3 regions of the Glutamicibacter sp. FR1 genome follow, and region 2 is predicted to be linked to each of the others. Evidence: riboswitches for the same ligand, from Rfam matches in the RefSeq annotation. Region 2 holds a riboswitch; each other region holds the start of a gene.
What was found. A riboswitch is a leader RNA that binds a small molecule or an ion and turns the genes downstream of it on or off. The one in region 2 is predicted to bind S-adenosylmethionine.
Positions count from the first base shown of each region.

Region 1: it holds a riboswitch for S-adenosylmethionine, as region 2 does, so the genes downstream of both, ACLQ8T_RS01350 (ABC transporter substrate-binding protein) here and ACLQ8T_RS04240 (bifunctional o-acetylhomoserine/o-acetylserine sulfhydrylase) in region 2, are expected to answer to the same signal.
Region 3: it holds a riboswitch for S-adenosylmethionine, as region 2 does, so the genes downstream of both, ACLQ8T_RS03270 (O-acetylhomoserine aminocarboxypropyltransferase/cysteine synthase family protein) here and ACLQ8T_RS04240 (bifunctional o-acetylhomoserine/o-acetylserine sulfhydrylase) in region 2, are expected to answer to the same signal.

Region 1 is NZ_CP178602.1:264,196-266,452, forward strand. Features, by position in the region: gene ACLQ8T_RS01345 (SDR family oxidoreductase) at 1-315, opposite strand, end outside; SAM riboswitch class I at 603-694, shown strand; gene ACLQ8T_RS01350 (ABC transporter substrate-binding protein) at 819-2,257, shown strand, end outside.
Region 2 is NZ_CP178602.1:891,724-893,980, reverse strand. Features, by position in the region: gene ACLQ8T_RS04240 (bifunctional o-acetylhomoserine/o-acetylserine sulfhydrylase) at 1-865, opposite strand, end outside; SAM riboswitch class IV at 958-1,077, opposite strand; gene ACLQ8T_RS04235 (VOC family protein) at 1,250-1,894, shown strand; gene ACLQ8T_RS04230 (CPBP family intramembrane glutamic endopeptidase) at 1,992-2,257, opposite strand, start outside.
Region 3 is NZ_CP178602.1:673,598-675,854, forward strand. Features, by position in the region: gene ACLQ8T_RS03265 (LysR family transcriptional regulator) at 1-653, shown strand, start outside; SAM riboswitch class I at 886-976, shown strand; gene ACLQ8T_RS03270 (O-acetylhomoserine aminocarboxypropyltransferase/cysteine synthase family protein) at 1,063-2,257, shown strand, end outside.

The DNA.
Region 1 (2,257 bases), 630 kb from region 2:
TGACGTGTAGGCGATCAGCGAGACGTCCACCTGCTTGGCGGCGTTGATGATGTTCTCATGCTGGGCGACGCGCTGGCCTACCTCGCTGGAGGAGATCAGCAGCAGCTTGTCGACGCCTTCAAGCGCGGAAACCAGATCTGGCTGGACGTTGTAATCGGCAACGCGGGTTTCCAAGCCCTTGCCTGCCAGCGGGGCCAGTTTTTCTTCCGAACGGCCGATGGCAATCAGCTGCGCGGGATCGGCCCCGCGCTCCAGCAGTGCATCGATGACGAGTTTTCCCAGCTGTCCGGTGGCTCCGGTAATTGCGATCTTCATGAGGTCCTCTCGTAAGTTCTTGCATCTGCTACAACCGGCTAGCGGGTGGGGTAATTCCCCAAACCTTCAATCGGAAATCCAGCATAAGCAAGGATTTCTGCGGATCTGCCCAAACCTGCCGTCATGGAAAGTCATATGACGCATGAAAGGGTTTTCGTGACGCCCAGTATGACGAACATCGGGCATTTCAGGATGCTTTGTGTGACTTCATGACCGCTCCTTACGTAACGCTTGTCTGCTGAATTCACGGGTTGCAGACTTGAATTGTTCGGCCGGTACAGCCGGACACCCCATCCAGAGCGACCGAGAGACCTGGCTCGTTGAAGTCGCAGCAACCACCCGTGAACGGGAGCGGTGCTAAGGCCAGGACCGATGGAGATTGCTAATTTTCACGGCGGTCTGCGGGGAGAAACTCGCCAAGAGTATTCCCACAAATCATGGCAGAACGTGCAGCGAATCTAGGCGTAATCCTCGGGTCACCAACCGAGAGGACATTTGAAATCATGCGTACAGCACATTTTGGACTGAAGACCACTGCGATTCTTGCCGTTCTGGGCTTGTCGCTCACCGCTTGCGGAGGCAACGCCACCAAGACGGGCGCAGCGCAAGCAGCAGCCGATCCAGGGACTCCGGTTGAAGGTGGCACCTTCACCTTCGCTGAAGTTACCCCTATCAACAATTGGCAGACTCAGGCAGCACGCTTCTATGAGAAAGCGAATGTTCTGAACTCAGTGCTTGATCGCCTGACCTACTACGATGTGGAAGCCGGCAAACTGGTTGGCTGGATCGCCAGCGAATTCGAAGCTAATGAAGACCAGACGGAGTTCACCTTCACCATTCGCGACGGTGTCACTTTCTCAGACGGCTCCACGCTGGATGCTGAGGCTGTGAAGCTGAACCTGGACGCCCTTGGAAAGGGAATCAAGTCTGCCCAGATTGCGCCAAACGTTGACTTTGCTGCCTATAAGTCGGCAGAGGTCGTAGGGGACAACAAGGTCAAGGTCACGCTCAAGCGGCCAGATGCCAATTTCCTTAGGTCGACTTCCTCCGTAACTGCTGGTTTGGTGTCCCCGAAGACCCTTGAACTGGACAATGCCGCGCAGTCTTCGATCTCCAAGATTGTTGGTTCCGGCCCATTCGTCTTCGAATCGGAAAAGCCTGATGAAGAAGTCGTTTTCAGCAGCCGGGATGACTACGCCTGGGCGCCAGAAACTGCGCCGAACCAGGGTGATGCCTATCTGGATACCCTGGTTATCAAGTACCTTCCAGAGGTCGCTAGCCGTGCCGGCGCCGCCCAGTCCGGGCAGGTGGATCTCGTCCGAGGATTGCAGCCGGTAGATGAACAGGTGCTGGCCTCCAGTGGCGGCAAGGTTTATGCCGCCGAAGGGGTGGACCTGACCACCAACCACGCGGCCGTGCGCATTGGCTCGGGAAAGCTGGAAGACGTCAAAGTCCGCCAGGCACTGCAGGTTGCAATCGACCGCCAGGCAATCAAAGACACCGTTCTCTCGGATAGCTATGTCATCTCGGGATCGATCCTCAACCACAAGGCACCAGGGTTTGTAGACCTGTCAGCTGAATTGGCCTATAACCCGGAAAAGGCCAAGCAGTTATTGGACGAGGCCGGATGGAAGCCGGGCGCAGATGGCATTCGGGAGAAGAACGGGAAGAAACTGGAAGTCACGGTTTCCACCTCCAATAACTCCGTAGTCATTAAGCCAGCGTTCGAACTGATTGAACAGCAATGGCGCGAGATTGGTGTCCAGCTGATCAACCGCGCGGCAGACAATACTTTCCTGACCAACGCACTTGTCGACGACAAGGTGGAGTTCTTCGGAACTCGCCAGTTTGCGTACGGCGGACTGGGCCCGGTCTATGCACCTGCGAACAACAACCAGACCCTTCGCGCTGATCCTGAACTGAACAAGCTTTTCATCAAAGA
Region 2 (2,257 bases):
CGTTGAACGGCGCCACTGATGAACCCAGATCGCGCAGCAGCTGCACGCGTGCCTTGAGGATGTAGGCCAGATTCGCGCCGAGGATGCCGTTGACGCCCAGGTCGCGGGCGAAGACCAAGCCGTTGTAGGACTCGTCCGGGGTGTTAAATACCGGGAAGCGTTCGGCGTCCTTGGCGAAGTCGAAGTTGCCCGAGTCCACGATGACCCCGGCGATGGCGTTGCCGTGGCCGCCAAGGAACTTGGTGGCCGAATGGATCACGATATCGGCGCCCCACTCGATGGGGCGGATCAGGTATGGCGTGGCCAGGGTGTTGTCCACCAGCAGCGGCACGCCGGCTTCGTGGGCGATCTCCGAGATGCCCTCGATATCCAGCACGTCCTGCCGAGGATTGGAGATGCTTTCGCCGAAGAAGGCCTTGGTGTTCGGGCGCACCGCGGCACGCCATTCGTCCAGGTTGTCCGGGTCGGAGACGAAGCTGACTTCGATGCCCAAGCGCTTGAGCGTGTGCTTGAGCAGGTTCTGGGTTCCGCCGTACAGGCTCGGGCTGGCTACCAGATGGTCGCCGGCTTCGGCCAGGTTCAGGATGGCGAAGGTGGTGGCGGCCTGTCCCGAGGACAGCAGCAGCGCGCCAACGCCGCCTTCCAGATCAGCGATGCGGGTTTCCACGGCGTCGGTGGTCGGGTTGCCGATACGGGTGTAGATCGGTTCCAGTTCCTGCAACGCGAAACGGGCAGCGGCACTCTCTGCGCTCGGGAAGACAAAGGAAGTGGTTTGGAAAATCGGGAGAGCTCGCGCTCCGGTCGTCGGATCCGGGGTCTGGCCGGAATGGATCTGACGGGTTTCAAATGACCAGTTGTTGCTCATGGTTTCCTCCAAATAGCGTTTCATGACTATGGGGGTACGCCGCTGAAAAGACACCGACAGGAAGCACCGTATCGAAACGACTTCCAGGGGGTAACCCGCGCTTGTCCTTGATGCCTTGTGCGTTCAAGGGCCAGGTCTTCACCCGGGGCACCCCACCGCGGTTGGAGGGTTGCCGCCCAGTAAGCCGGGGCTTGTTACTGGGACTCATGACCTGCTATCAGTTTGCCCGAAAACCGAAGATCTTTGCAACGCAGTGGACCGGCATTGGACTCAATCGGTCATATTTCGCGAATTCCGCAGATTTTCCGCAGAGTATTCGATAACATCAGCGCACTTAGGGGAGCCTAAGTAGAGACTCGCATCACATGTTGCCATGATGGGCACATGATGAGGCTAGATCACGTAAGTTATGCTTGCGGCCCGGACGGGCTGCTGCCAACCGCTGAAAGAATCTCCGAGTCCCTGGGACTGGAATTCGTCAAGGGCGGCGTGCATCCACGATTCGGAACACGCAATGTCATCTTCCCGCTCAAGCATGGCCAGTACCTGGAAGTGGTTGAAGTCCTGAACCACCCGGCCAGCGACAAGGCTCCCTTCGGCCAGGCCGTTCGCGCCCGCTCGGACCTCGGCGGTGGCTGGATGGGCTGGTGCGTCTCGGTGGAGGATCTATCCAGCGCCGAAGACCGCCTGGGCCGCAAGTCAGTGCCTGGCAACCGCAAGTTCCCTGATGGCCGCGAACTGACCTGGCAGCAAATTGGCATCAAGGGCCTGATCGCCGACCCGCAGTGCCCATACCTAATCTCATGGGATGACGGTACTGAGGATCTGCATCCGTCCAAGTCGCTTGAACCGGTTGGTGCCATCAGCGAGATAGCCATCGCCGGTTCGCGCGAACGGGTGCTGGATTGGCTCGGCCAGCCGCAGAACGTCAATTTGGGAGCTGTCACCATGCAATATGAAGCTCCGAATGGCACTCCGGGCATCATGTCGGTAACCTTTGAAACCGAGTCCGGCACCGTGGTGCTGTAGGAAACTCGGAAACGAACGCAGGTAGGCGGGGACAATGGCGTCCCCACCTACCTTTTTCGTTAATGGCGTTTCAGTCGCTGGCGCAGGCCTTCGGGCACTACTGGCCGATTCCGATGGCAGGCCCAATCAGCGCGTAGCCGACGAAGCCGATAGCATCGAGCAGGAAGTGGGCGATGACCAGCGGCATCACCCGGCCGTACTTCTGGTACACCCAGCCGAAGACGATGCCCATGAGCATATTGCCGATCATCGGCCCCACGCCCTGGTAGAGGTGGTAACTGCCGCGGAGCACTGCAGAACCGATAATGGTGCTCCACAGTCCCAGCTTCAGCTTCTTGGCATAGGTGAACAGGAAGCCGAGCA
Region 3 (2,257 bases), 220 kb from region 2:
GGCTGCTGGGCGTCTCCACCCAGCACTACTCCTTTGCGGTGGATGCCTTTGTCCGGATGGTCCAGGCCAGCGGGGCCGAGGAGTACCAGTTTTCGCTCCGCGAGACGCGCACCGAGGAAATTATCGAGGACGTGCGAACCCTGCGCAGCGATATCGGGATCCTCTACCGCAACGACTTCAACCGGAAAGTCATCGACAAGCTGCTGCGCGAATCCCGCCTGGTGTTCCACCCGCTGTTCCTCGCCGACCCGCACATCTTCGTATCGCGCAGCAACCCGCTGGCCACCCGTGACCAGGTCACCCTCGAAGACCTCGAAAACCTGCCTCGGCTGACCTTCGATCAAGGCGCGAACAACTCGTTCTACTTCGCCGAGGAAGTGCTCTCCACACGCTCCAGCCAGCGGGAAATCCAAGTCTCGGACCGTGCGACCATCTTCAACCTGATGATCGGCCTGGGCGGGTACACGATCTCCACCGGCATCATCAGCGACGAGCTGGATCCATCCATCGTTGCCATCCCGCTGGACATCGATGAGCGCATCGAGATCGGCTGGATCGATCATGCCGCGATCCCGCTCACCGACCAGGCTCAGCGCTACCTGCAAGAAGTCCGCGCAGTGGTGGCCAGCTTCGGGGTGGAAGTGCTCGGCTGAGCCGCCAACAGCGTAACTCTCGGTCATCGAGTGCCGCTCCATCGTCATAAACTTCCAGAAAAACCTTGAAAGTCTCGGGGTTTTTCTCATTTTGGTGCGTCATAAAGTGGCGCCAGCCACCGCGTCATCATGACAAGTGCACGACATATGAAGCTTGGCGGCCTTGTATGAAGCCGGCCGCCCGATAGCGCTTGCACCCCTCGCAGCCCATGGCCAACCATGGAAGAACAACAAACCATCAAGAGCGACTAAGAGATCTGGCTCGTTGACGTCGCAGCAACCATCGGGAAACCGAAAGGTGCTAATGCCAGGAACGATGGAGCAGTTCCGAACGCGTTTTCGCGCTGTGCTTCGTGCCGCCGCACGATGCCAATCGGTGCACTCCCTCGCAGAGAATCGAGGAGGAGCTATGAGCCAAGGAACCGACGCGGTCCACGCAGGATACCGCCCGAGCGGAGACTTCCGCCCAATGCTGCCGCCACTGCACAATTCCGCAGCCTACCAATTCCAGTCGCATGCCGAAGCGATCGAGAAGTTCGCGCTGCGCCAGGCCGGCTTCACCTACTCGCGCACCGGCAATCCCACCGTCTCGATCCTTGAACAGCGTGTGGCAGCACTGGAAGGCGGGGCCCAGGCGGTAGCCACCGCCACCGGCCAGTCCGCCGTCGCCCTGTCCCTGCTGGCCCTGACCCAGGGGCCCAAGCACATCGTGGCCTCCTCCTCGCTCTACGGCGGCACCGTGGACCTGTTCACCGACACCTTCGCCGACTTCGGGATCCGCGTCAGCTTTGTCGACCAGGCTGATCCTGCCGCCTGGGAAGCTGCCATCGAGTCGGACACCCGGGCGTTCTTCTTCGAATCCGTTTCCAATCCGCTGTGCACCGTGGCCGATATCCCGGCCATTGCGGCCATCGCGCACGAGCGCAACATCCCGGTGGTGGTGGACAACACCCTGGCCACCCCGCTGAATGTGCGCCCGCTGGAACTCGGCGCGGACATCGTGGTGCACTCGGCCACCAAGGGGCTGGCCGGGCACGGCTCGGTGCTTGGCGGGGTAGTGGTGGATTCGGGAACCTTCGACTTCTCCGATTCCTCTCGCTGGCCGCAGATTGCCGCCCCGCGCGAGCGGCTGAATGGCACTTCGCTGCTTGAACGCCACGGGCCGGCGGCCTATGCGATGCTGGTTCGTTCCAAGTTCCTGCACGATCTGGGCCCGACCCTCGCACCGGCCAGCGCCCAGGGCATCCTTGCAGGCATCGAGACCCTGCCGGTGCGCGCGGCCCACGTGCAGCGCAGCGTCGCCAGGCTGATCGATGCGCTGGCCGAGTATCCGGGCATTGCCGCCATCCACCACCCCGCGCTGCCCGAGCACTCCAGTCACGAGCTGGCCCGGACGCTGGCGCCGAAGGGCACCGGCTGCGTGCTGGCCATCGAGCTGGCCCACCCATCCCTGGTTTCCCCGGTGATCGACGGGCTCAAGCTGATTTCCCTGGCCGCGAATGTGGGGGACACCCGCACCATGGTCTCCCACCCGGCGACCATGACGCACTGCCGGCTCTCGGAGCAGCAACTGGCCGCCGCGGGCCTGAACACCTCCACCCTGC